DNA from 2 places in the Cytobacillus sp. FSL R7-0696 genome. Region 2 is predicted to be linked to the other one. Evidence: a T-box and tRNA genes for the amino acid it is inferred to sense, from the RefSeq annotation. Region 2 holds a T-box; the other holds one or more tRNA genes.
The links. A T-box is a leader RNA that pairs with one kind of tRNA and senses whether it is charged. The one in region 2 lies ahead of argS (arginine--tRNA ligase), so its partner is inferred to be a tRNA-Arg.
Positions count from the first base shown of each region.

Region 1: it encodes a tRNA-Arg, which carries the amino acid that the T-box ahead of argS (arginine--tRNA ligase) is inferred to sense. The anticodon was not compared.

Region 1 covers NZ_JBBOWA010000001.1:2,530,653-2,536,409, reverse strand. The annotation lists tRNA gene MKX29_RS13060 (tRNA-Arg) at 73-146, opposite strand; tRNA gene MKX29_RS13055 (tRNA-Asn) at 162-236, opposite strand; tRNA gene MKX29_RS13050 (tRNA-Ile) at 247-323, opposite strand; tRNA gene MKX29_RS13045 (tRNA-Gly) at 331-401, opposite strand; tRNA gene MKX29_RS13040 (tRNA-Leu) at 419-500, opposite strand; tRNA gene MKX29_RS13035 (tRNA-Cys) at 505-575, opposite strand; tRNA gene MKX29_RS13030 (tRNA-Gln) at 580-651, opposite strand; tRNA gene MKX29_RS13025 (tRNA-His) at 668-743, opposite strand; tRNA gene MKX29_RS13020 (tRNA-Trp) at 750-823, opposite strand; tRNA gene MKX29_RS13015 (tRNA-Tyr) at 827-910, opposite strand; tRNA gene MKX29_RS13010 (tRNA-Phe) at 924-999, opposite strand; tRNA gene MKX29_RS13005 (tRNA-Asp) at 1,019-1,095, opposite strand; tRNA gene MKX29_RS13000 (tRNA-Met) at 1,099-1,172, opposite strand; tRNA gene MKX29_RS12995 (tRNA-Ser) at 1,187-1,279, opposite strand; tRNA gene MKX29_RS12990 (tRNA-Met) at 1,296-1,369, opposite strand; tRNA gene MKX29_RS12985 (tRNA-Ala) at 1,397-1,472, opposite strand; tRNA gene MKX29_RS12980 (tRNA-Pro) at 1,486-1,562, opposite strand; tRNA gene MKX29_RS12975 (tRNA-Arg) at 1,571-1,644, opposite strand; tRNA gene MKX29_RS12970 (tRNA-Gly) at 1,648-1,722, opposite strand; tRNA gene MKX29_RS12965 (tRNA-Leu) at 1,744-1,825, opposite strand; tRNA gene MKX29_RS12960 (tRNA-Lys) at 1,835-1,910, opposite strand; tRNA gene MKX29_RS12955 (tRNA-Thr) at 1,925-2,000, opposite strand; tRNA gene MKX29_RS12950 (tRNA-Val) at 2,016-2,091, opposite strand; tRNA gene MKX29_RS12945 (tRNA-Glu) at 2,096-2,170, opposite strand; rRNA gene rrf (5S ribosomal RNA) at 2,201-2,317, opposite strand; rRNA gene MKX29_RS12935 (23S ribosomal RNA) at 2,590-5,522, opposite strand.
Region 2 covers NZ_JBBOWA010000001.1:1,213,787-1,219,543, reverse strand. The annotation lists gene MKX29_RS06405 (sulfite exporter TauE/SafE family protein) at 1-65, shown strand, start outside; gene argS (arginine--tRNA ligase) at 277-1,962, opposite strand; T-box leader at 2,019-2,236, opposite strand; gene MKX29_RS06395 (FtsW/RodA/SpoVE family cell cycle protein) at 2,282-3,469, opposite strand; gene mgtE (magnesium transporter) at 3,628-4,986, opposite strand; gene MKX29_RS06385 (hypothetical protein) at 5,444-5,757, shown strand, end outside.

The DNA.
Region 1 (5,757 bases), 1.3 Mb from region 2:
GACCGTTACACTGACCGTTTCATTTGACGGGCTAGAAGGTTGATATAGCGGGCTTTTCAGCGAGAGCTTTGACGCGCCTTAGAGGATTCGAACCTCTGACCCACAGCTTAGAAGGCTGTTGCTCTATCCAGCTGAGCTAAAGGCGCAAACTAAAATATGTATGGCTCCGCAGGTAGGATTCGAACCTACGACCGTTCGGTTAACAGCCGAATGCTCTACCACTGAGCTACTGCGGAATAATATAAATGGTGGGCCTAAATGGACTCGAACCATCGACCTCACGCTTATCAGGCGTGCGCTCTAACCAGCTGAGCTATAGGCCCCTATTTAAGCGGGTGAAGGGAATCGAACCCTCATCATCAGCTTGGAAGGCTGAGGTTTTACCACTAAACTACACCCGCATTTAAGAACTTCAACATACCGGTGGTCGGGGTCGAACCGACACTCCCGAAGGAACACGATTTTGAGTCGTGCGCGTCTGCCAATTCCGCCACACCGGCATAAAGGCAACACCCGGATTTGAACCGGGGATAAAGGTTTTGCAGACCTCTGCCTTACCACTTGGCTATGCTGCCATAACTGGGCTAGTAGGGTTCGAACCTACGAATGACGGAATCAAAATCCGTTGCCTTACCACTTGGCTATAGCCCAACAAAATATTTAAAAATGGGGCGGCTGATGGGAATCGAACCCACGAATGTCGGAACCACAATCCGATGCGTTAACCACTTCGCCACAACCGCCATGAATGGCAGGGGTAGTAGGAATCGAACCCACATCAAAGGTTTTGGAGACCTTCGTTTTACCATTAAACTATACCCCTAGATGGTGGAGGGGGGCAGATTCGAACTGCCGAACCCGAAGGAGCGGATTTACAGTCCGCCGCGTTTAGCCACTTCGCTACCCCTCCAAAAAAGAATAAATGGTGGCTCAGGACGGAATCGAACCGCCGACACAAGGATTTTCAGTCCTTTGCTCTACCGACTGAGCTACTGAGCCAAAATAATAAATATGTAAATGGCGGTCCGGACGGGACTCGAACCCGCGACCTCCTGCGTGACAGGCAGGCATTCTAACCAACTGAACTACCGGACCAGATTGCGGGGGCAGGATTTGAACCTGCGACCTTCGGGTTATGAGCCCGACGAGCTACCGGACTGCTCCACCCCGCGATAATAAATATTAATGGCGGAGGAAGAGGGATTCGAACCCCCGCGGGCTTTAACACCCCTGTCGGTTTTCAAGACCGATCCCTTCAGCCAGACTTGGGTATTCCTCCATTAATAAAAAAGCAATAGCGGCGGAGGGGATCGAACCCCCGACCTCACGGGTATGAACCGTACGCTCTAGCCAGCTGAGCTACACCGCCATAAAATATATTTTATAAAAATTAAATTGGTGGAGCCTAGCGGGATCGAACCGCTGACCTCCTGCGTGCAAAGCAGGCGCTCTCCCAGCTGAGCTAAGGCCCCTAAAAAGTATTCGTGGTCGGGAAGACAGGATTCGAACCTGCGACCCCTTGGTCCCAAACCAAGTGCTCTACCAAGCTGAGCTACTTCCCGAAATAAAGCGCGCCCGAGAGGAGTCGAACCCCTAACCTTTTGATCCGTAGTCAAACGCTCTATCCAATTGAGCTACGGGCGCATCTGGAGCGGAAGACGGGATTCGAACCCGCGACCCTCACCTTGGCAAGGTGATGTTCTACCACTGAACTACTTCCGCAACTATTCATTATAAAACTAATGCGGGTGAAGGGAGTCGAACCCCCACGCCTTGCGGCGCCAGATCCTAAGTCTGGTGCGTCTGCCAATTCCGCCACACCCGCAAATTTAAATGGTGAGCCATGAAGGACTCGAACCTTCGACCCTCTGATTAAAAGTCAGATGCTCTACCAACTGAGCTAATGGCTCGTACAAAGCACGAGTGGTGCCGGCCAGAGGACTTGAACCCCCAACCTACTGATTACAAGTCAGTTGCTCTACCAATTGAGCTAGGCCGGCAAATATACAAAAAAATGGTGGAGGATGACGGGATCGAACCGCCGACCCTCTGCTTGTAAGGCAGATGCTCTCCCAGCTGAGCTAATCCTCCAAAATGGTGACCCCTACGGGATTCGAACCCGTGTTACCGCCGTGAAAGGGCGGTGTCTTAACCGCTTGACCAAGGGGCCAAAAAATAACCCCAAAAAATGGGGTAGTTTGCCCGGCAGCGTCCTACTCTCACAAGGGGACAGCCCCTAACTACCATCGGCGCTGAGAAGCTTAACTTCCGTGTTCGGTATGGGAACGGGTGTGACCTTCTCGCTATCGCCACCGAACTATAAAATTGTAAGGGAATCGTTCCCTCAAAACTAGGTAATGTTGAAGAAGATTGTTATTGAGTAATCGCCTGAATGCGTACTGTAGGCTACTACTTACGTAGTGCTGTCTAGCTGCGGCGGCTAGTAGCCGCCCGCATTTCGAATTGTCCAGCTACAGCGCCTAGGTGCTCGAGGTCATAAGTCAAATTTGTCATGAGGTTAAAGAACAACCTCCTGTCAAATCCGTCTTATGCTTGTCGCACCTGTGCAAGGCGCTTTCGCTTTTCGTTTTGGTTAAGTCCTCGATCGATTAGTATTAGTCAGCTACATGTGTCGCCACACTTCCACCTCTAACCTATCAACCTGATCATCTTTCAGGGATCTTACTAGCTTGCGCTATGGGAAATCTCATCTCGAGGGGGGCTTCATGCTTAGATGCTTTCAGCACTTATCCCTTCCGCACATAGCTACCCAGCGATGCCTTTGGCAAGACAACTGGTACACCAGCGGTGCGTCCATCCCGGTCCTCTCGTACTAAGGACAGCTCCTCTCAAATTTCCTGCGCCCACGACGGATAGGGACCGAACTGTCTCACGACGTTCTGAACCCAGCTCGCGTACCGCTTTAATGGGCGAACAGCCCAACCCTTGGGACCGACTACAGCCCCAGGATGCGATGAGCCGACATCGAGGTGCCAAACCTCCCCGTCGATGTGGACTCTTGGGGGAGATAAGCCTGTTATCCCCGGGGTAGCTTTTATCCGTTGAGCGATGGCCCTTCCATGCGGAACCACCGGATCACTAAGCCCGACTTTCGTCCCTGCTCGACTTGTAGGTCTCGCAGTCAAGCTCCCTTGTGCCTTTACACTCTACGAATGATTTCCAACCATTCTGAGGGAACCTTTGGGCGCCTCCGTTACTCTTTAGGAGGCGACCGCCCCAGTCAAACTGCCCACCTGACACTGTCTCCCATCCCGATAAGGGATGTGGGTTAGAATTTCAATACAGCCAGGGTAGTATCCCACCGACGCCTCCACCGAAGCTAGCGCTCCGGCTTCTAAGGCTCCTACCTATCCTGTACAAGCTGTACCAAAATTCAATATCAGGCTACAGTAAAGCTCCACGGGGTCTTTCCGTCCTGTCGCGGGTAACCTGCATCTTCACAGGTACTATAATTTCACCGAGTCTCTCGTTGAGACAGTGCCCAGATCGTTACGCCTTTCGTGCGGGTCGGAACTTACCCGACAAGGAATTTCGCTACCTTAGGACCGTTATAGTTACGGCCGCCGTTTACTGGGGCTTCGATTCAAAGCTTCGCGTGAGCTAACCTCTCCTCTTAACCTTCCAGCACCGGGCAGGCGTCAGCCCCTATACTTCGCCTTGCGGCTTCGCAGAGACCTGTGTTTTTGCTAAACAGTCGCCTGGGCCTATTCACTGCGGCTCATCAAGGCTTTAACACCCTAATGAGCACCCCTTCTCCCGAAGTTACGGGGTCATTTTGCCGAGTTCCTTAACGAGAGTTCTCTCGCTCACCTTAGGATTCTCTCCTCGCCTACCTGTGTCGGTTTGCGGTACGGGCACCTTATTCCTCGCTAGAGGCTTTTCTTGGCAGTGTGGAATCAAGAACTTCGGTACTAAATTTCCCTCGCTATCACAGCTCAAGGTATATGACCATGGGATTTGCCTCATGGTCCCTCTAACTGCTTAGACGCACATCCAATCGTGCGCTTACCCTATCCTCCTGCGTCCCCCCATCACTCAAACAGAATACGGTGGTACAGGAATATCAACCTGTTGTCCATCGCCTACGCTTTTCAGCCTCGGCTTAGGTCCCGACTAACCCTGAGCGGACGAGCCTTCCTCAGGAAACCTTAGGCATTCGGTGGATGGGATTCTCACCCATCTTTCGCTACTCATACCGGCATTCTCACTTCTAAGCGCTCCACCAGTCCTTACGGTCTAGCTTCAACGCCCTTAGAACGCTCTCCTACCACTGAACATCAACGATGTTCAATCCACAGCTTCGGTGATACGTTTAGCCCCGGTACATTTTCGGCGCGGAGTCACTCGACCAGTGAGCTATTACGCACTCTTTAAATGGTGGCTGCTTCTAAGCCAACATCCTGGTTGTCTAAGCAACTCCACATCCTTTTCCACTTAACGTATACTTTGGGACCTTAGCTGGTGGTCTGGGCTGTTTCCCTCTTGACTACGGATCTTATCACTCGCAGTCTGACTCCCATGGATAAATCTTTGGCATTCGGAGTTTGTCTGAATTCGGTAACCCGATGAGGGCCCCTAGTCCAAACAGTGCTCTACCTCCAAGATTCTTACGCATGAGGCTAGCCCTAAAGCTATTTCGGAGAGAACCAGCTATCTCCAAGTTCGATTGGAATTTCTCCGCTACCCACACCTCATCCCCGCACTTTTCAACGTACGTGGGTTCGGGCCTCCATCCAGTGTTACCTGGACTTCACCCTGGACATGGGTAGATCACCTGGTTTCGGGTCTACGACCACATACTCATTCGCCCTATTCAGACTCGCTTTCGCTACGGCTCCGTCTGTCCAACTTAACCTCGCATGTAATCGTAACTCGCCGGTTCATTCTACAAAAGGCACGCTATCACCCATTAACGGGCTCTAACTACTTGTAGGCACACGGTTTCAGGATCTCTTTCACTCCCCTTCCGGGGTGCTTTTCACCTTTCCCTCACGGTACTGGTTCACTATCGGTCACTAGGGAGTATTTAGCCTTGGGAGATGGTCCTCCCTGCTTCCGACGGGATTTCTCGTGTCCCGCCGTACTCAGGATCCACTCTGGAGGGAACGAAGTTTCAACTACAGGGCTTTTACCTCCTATGGCGGGCCTTTCCAGACCTCTTCGTCTATCTCGTTCCTTTGTAACTCCGTATAGAATGTCCTACAACCCCAAGAGGCAAGCCTCTTGGTTTGGGCTAATCCCGTTTCGCTCGCCGCTACTCAGGGAATCGCGTTTGCTTTCTCTTCCTCCGGGTACTTAGATGTTTCAGTTCCCCGGGTCTGCCTTCCATACCCTATGTATTCAGGTATGGATCCTATCCCATAACGGATAGGGGGTTTCCCCATTCGGAAATCTCCGGATCAAAGCTTACTTACAGCTCCCCGAAGCATATCGGTGTTAGTCCCGTCCTTCATCGGCTCCTAGTGCCAAGGCATTCACCGTGCGCCCTTATTAACTTAACCATTGTTCGGCTTGCGATAAGCTACGCATTTCGGCGTCAGCTCACTCGTCAACATCCTCATGTGCACAAGACGCACACTCCGGTGTTTCCTCGCTCGCTTCCTTGAACTGCTTGCTTCTCACAACCCTCACGGTTGTGTTTTCTTAAAAAAGTTTAGTATCTTTACTCTATTACTATTAAATAGAGAGAAAATAACTAAGGTGGCGATTACTCGGTAATCTTCTTCATTACATTAT
Region 2 (5,757 bases):
ACTTTTTCACTGTTCTAGGGAAAAGACATATTGCTCATTGGCGAGAAGAAAAAGGGTACTCTTAAACAGGGACATACAGGGTAGGCTTTGGTTTAGTGTGAATAAGAAATATGACGAAGTAAGCCTGTTTTCAGCTCTTTCCTGATAGATCGCATTTTTCAATAGGCTACATATTGTAGCCGCACTATTTTTGGTGGTCACAAACTGTGTACTTTTGCTTCATTCAATCAAATAGCTCCCAATTGGCTATAGAGGGAGCTGGTGTACAAGGTGAAATTACATCTCCTGAGGTGCCTTCATACCAAGTAAATGCAGACCGTCAGTTAAGATGATTGTTACTGCTTTGACAAGACCGAGTCTCGAAGATAAATGTTCATCTTTATGAAGTATTTTTTCGTTAGCGTAGTATTTGTTAAAGCTTTGCGCTAGACTAATTAAATATTTGGCAATGATGGACGGTGCTGATTTTTCATGGGCAAGAACGAGCTTATCTGGATAAAGGGATAAAAGTTTAGCTACTTGCCAAGCGTATTCACTTGATAAACCTTCTATTTTATCAGTCTTTTGCTGACTTTTGTGTAAAATAGATTGCGCTCTAGCTTGTGTATACTGTACATACGGACCGGTTTCCCCTTCGAATGTTAACATGTCTTCTAAAGAAAATTCTATTTGTTTCATTCGTTCATTCTTTAAATCATGAAAAATAATTGCTCCTACACCAACAGCTTTAGCTACCTCATCTTTGTTCTTTAGATGAGGATTTTTTTGTTCAATATTTTCTGAAGCTAATTGTATGGCATCTTGTAGTACTTCCTCCAATAATATGACACGACCTTTTCTTGTCGACATCTTCTTACCTTCTTGTAAATACAACCCAAATGGGATGTGATGGATATGTGTCGCCCAGGAATGCCCCATTTTAGATAATACGGCTTTGACTTGTTGGAAGTGGATGGACTGCTCTGGACCAACGATATAGAGAGCCTCATCAAATTGGTATGTTTGTTTACGATAAATGGCCGCCGTAATATCGCGTGTAGCATATAGAGTCGCTCCATCTGATTTCTTAATTAAGCAAGGAGGTAGATTTTCATCTGATAAGGGTACGATTTCTGCTCCATCAGAGGTGCATAGCAAGTCAGATTGTTGCAGTGTATCGACAATCGCGTTCATTTGATTGTTATAAAAGGCCTCCCCATGATTAGAGTCAAAAGAGACACCGAGCAGTTGATAGGTTTTCTCGAATTCTTTTAAAGATTCGTCTCTAAACCAAGACCAAAGTTGCTTTGCCTCCGCATCATCAAGTTCAAGTTTTCTGAACCAAGCTCTTGCTTCTTCATGCAAGTGGGGATGTTCCTCAGCTTTCTCGTGAAATTTTACGTATAATTGGAGTAATTCCTTAATTGGCTCCTTCTTAATTAAAGCTTCACTTCCCCAATGCTTATAGGCAGTAATGAGTTTGCCAAATTGTGTGCCCCAGTCGCCTAAATGATTAATCTTAACTGTATCATATCCATGCTTTTCTGCTATAAGTGCAAGGGAATGACCAATGACTGTCGAACGAAGATGCCCCATTGAGAATGGTTTGGCGATATTTGGGCTAGAGTAGTCTAATACGATTGTTTTACCTTTACCGCTTCCTGATTGTCCGTAATTCTCTCCTTGATGTAGTACGGCTTGAATAATGAGTTGACTGATTGCTTTTTTATTAAAAAATATATTTACATATGGCCCAACAGCTTCAACATGATCTATCCATTCATGAGTTAGTTTTCCTGTTAAGTCTTTTGCTAATAGATTTGGGTTTTCTTTATAAATCTTTGCTAGTGCAAAACATGGGAAGGAGAGGTCGCCATGTTCGGATGTTTTAGGCGTTTCTAACAAGCGACGAATCTCACCTTCACTTAAGGCATTATCTATTGCAACTTGAATACTTGAACTGATTGTCTTTTTCATATCTATCACCTTTTTCACCTCCAAAAAATATAGAAAACATAAAAAAGCCCGTCTCTCATAATTTGAGAGACGAGCCTTAAACCCGCGGTACCACTCTAATTGTTCGTAACGAACCCCTTTACTACTTGCCTGTAACGGGGCGAACAACCGACATGACCTACTTGGATTCTGCCATGCTTCTATCGAAGTGCGCTTCAATGTGGCTTTTCTCGCAGGCTCTCACCATCCCTGCTTCGCTTTAGAATTCACCTACATCTACTCTCTTCGTCACTGAATTTCCGTTTGATTTTCCATTATTATACGCTAGATTTTTAAAAAAGCAACCTTAAGATGCACGATAATATTTAGAGCTGTCTTGGAACATATAACTCTTTTGGTGAAATCTAATGCTAAAAATAAGCCCCATAGCCATCATATTGCCGATTAAGGAACTACCCCCATAACTAATAAAAGGAAGAGGAATACCTGTAATCGGTAATACTTGAATGGTCATCCCGATATTTTGAAATACATGGAACGTAATATAACTAATAACGCCCACGCAGACATAAGTATTAAATGGGTCATTGACTGATAAGGCAATTTTCGTTAAGTGGAAAATAAGTATAAAATATAAGCATATCACGACACTTGCTCCAATAAAGCCGTATTCTTCACCAATGACACTGAAAATAAAGTCTGTGTGAACATCGGGGATATAAACTTGTCTCTCATAAAAACCTTTACCACCCAATTCTCCCGAGCCGATAGCATGAAGAGAATTGTACAGTTGTAAGCCAGCTCCTTGTTTATGTGTATACGGATCTAACCAAGCATAAATCCGCATTAATTGGTAGTTATCCACTGATAGATACTTTAATAATGTTTCAGGAGCCCAAATAATGTAATAGATGATGGTTCCACCTACAGCTGCAACCGTTCCGTAAACAGGGAGGATAATTTTCCAAGTAATACCGGACACAAGTAGAATCCCCGTGAAAATAGCGATAATAACGAGCGCCGTACCCAAATCTTCTAAAATGATTAGTCCTAGCGGAACACAAGTAACGAGCCCAAGTTTAATAAACAGTATAAGGTCATTTTTTACCGTTTTCATGGTGTATTTTGCATAATGATCTACAATCACTTTACTTAGTGCGAGGATAAGAAATATTTTAAAGAACTCGGATGGCTGCAAAGAAGGTCCTGGCAGACCGTTGTACCAGAGCTTTGCACCTTTTACTTCATAGGCAAGGGACTCTGGTGCGATAAAAAGTCCTGCTTGAAGTATTGTGCCAATACCGAATAAGATCCAGGTCATTCGCTTTATCTGATCAGAATCAAAGTACATAATGGCTGCGATCACAATCATACCTATACTATAAAAGATTATTTGTTGTAGCACGAAGTTATCTGGATACTGTGCTGTTGTTTGCCCGCTATAAATAGCAGTGCAACTAATGATGCAGAACAAAAATAATATTAGGGCTAATGTCCAATCAAAGCGATCATTCTTTTTTTGTATACGATCCATATATAAACACCTATCTTTATTTTATACATTAAGGTCATGCTACGAACAGAAAAAAACCATTAGGAATCTTCTGCAAGGGAATATGTTTAAACGTATATATAGACGTACAGAATTGAAAAAGAGTTTCCTTATTTACAATATAAAATAAAAAAGTAATGTTAAGTTAAGTAGGAAATAAACATTGTGGCAATACCAAAATACGTAACAAGTGAGAAAATGTCATTTAATGTTGTGATAAGAGGCCCGGAAGCTATGGCTGGATCTATCCCGAATTTGTATAACAATAAAGGGATAGTGGCTCCCGAAAGTGTCCCGATAATTAAAGTTAGAAGTAGGGAAACTCCGACTACTAAGCCTAAATAAATATTTCCTTGCCAAAAAAATGCAATCAGTGCGATTAAAATACCACAAGTGACACCAATAATCACACCTACCCCTAACTCCCTAAGGATCAGTTTCGTAACCACTTTTTTATTTAAATTATTGGATACAAGTCCTCGGACAACTACAGCTAATGATTGCGTACCTGTGTTACCTGTCATACCAGAAATCATGGGCATGAAAAAGGCGAGGGCTACGACTTGCGATAAAGTAGCCTCATACCCGCTTATGATACTGCCTGAAATAATGCCGATGAATAATAAAAGAATGAGCCACGGTAACCTTCGATAAGCGGCGACGAAAGCTTTCGTATCAAAGTCAATTGCCTTACCGGAAGCGGATAGCTTTTCAATATCTTCATTCGCTTCTTGGACCACAACATCCATCAAGTCATCAACAGTGGCAATACCCATTAGCACATTTTCTTCATTCACAATTGGAATAGCAAGGAAATCATATTTTAAGACCATGTTTGCAACTTCTTCTTGGTCTGTCGTCACTGCAGCTGAGATGACCCGTTCATACATAATGTCTTGGATGACCTCGAGAGGCTCTGCGATTAGTAAGTCACGGTGAGAGACAACCCCAACTAATTTTCTGTCTTGATCAATCACGTATAAATAATTAATCGTTTCAGCATATTCTGCAAAGGATTTTAACTTTTCTACTGCTTCTCGGACTGTGTAATAATCACGAATCCATACAAAACGGTTAGTCATTAAGCGCCCGGCAGTTTCTGGTGGATAGGTCATCATATTCTGAATGATGCGAGATTCACTTTGTTTCATACCGGCAAGGAGACCTTCTATTTTCTCAGCTGACATATCATGAAGTAAAAGGGCGAGGTCGTCATTATCCATTAAATCCAAGACTTTTCCTGTTTTCTCATTTTCTAATTTATTTAAAACCTCTAGCTGCATGTCTTTATTCAATTCCTCTAGCAACTGGGCAAGGCGGTCAGCAGTCATAAATAATAAGAAACGTTTTTTATGCTTTTCAGGCAGATGATCATAAGCTTGAGCAATATCATACGGTTGCAGTTCATCTAAAATCCTGTTAAATTCTTTTTGTTTATTATCCTTTAATGCTTTGATGATCAATAAAGCGATTTGGTTTTCTGTCATCGTCTGAATCATAAAGCTCAAGTCCTTTCAACCGAGGATATCCCTTAAATTGTAAACGGAGATTACATGCTTATCTTACCATTCTTTAACTGGGAAAATCATGATTTTTTTAAAGTAATATATGGTTTAAAAGTTAAGATTGTATGCTAATCCATTAGTTATTTTCATAGTATGTGTTAGAAGTGGAATGTTATCATTGGTTTGATACAAAAAGGCTTTTTTAGGGTATGAACAAAATTCAGGAATTGAAATAGTTATTTTGTAATGTTTTTTTAATAATCGTATTTCCTTATCTTTGCTAAAATGAAATGGATGAAATGAAGCATTGTATCGGTTGTTTATGATTGACATGTAGTTAGTATAAATTATTGCAGTAAAACGAAATAGTGTGTGGTATGAGGGTAATAACTAAGGTGGTACTATTGAATTTGCTCTTCGTCTTTCTATTTTCAGTTCGGAGGTTTCTAAATTGCGAAAGAAAAATCATAGTGTTCGAGATCTCATCTATATCTTATTAAACGAAAAGGACCAGTCCGTTATTTCTTATGGAATTGAATTTTCTGAGTTTATGCAATCATTACAGAACAGGACTGGGCATCTTCTATTAGTGAAGCACCAGTATGATAATGGGGAACTGAATGTACATACCATGTTTGATTGGGTGGCTCATGAAGACCTGCCAGCACTCATAAACGAAGATGTTTATAGTTATGGTGATTTTTGCTGGATAGATTTCGAGGAGGAAGAATCGTTAAATGAATTGCCCGCTCAAGCAATTGCTGA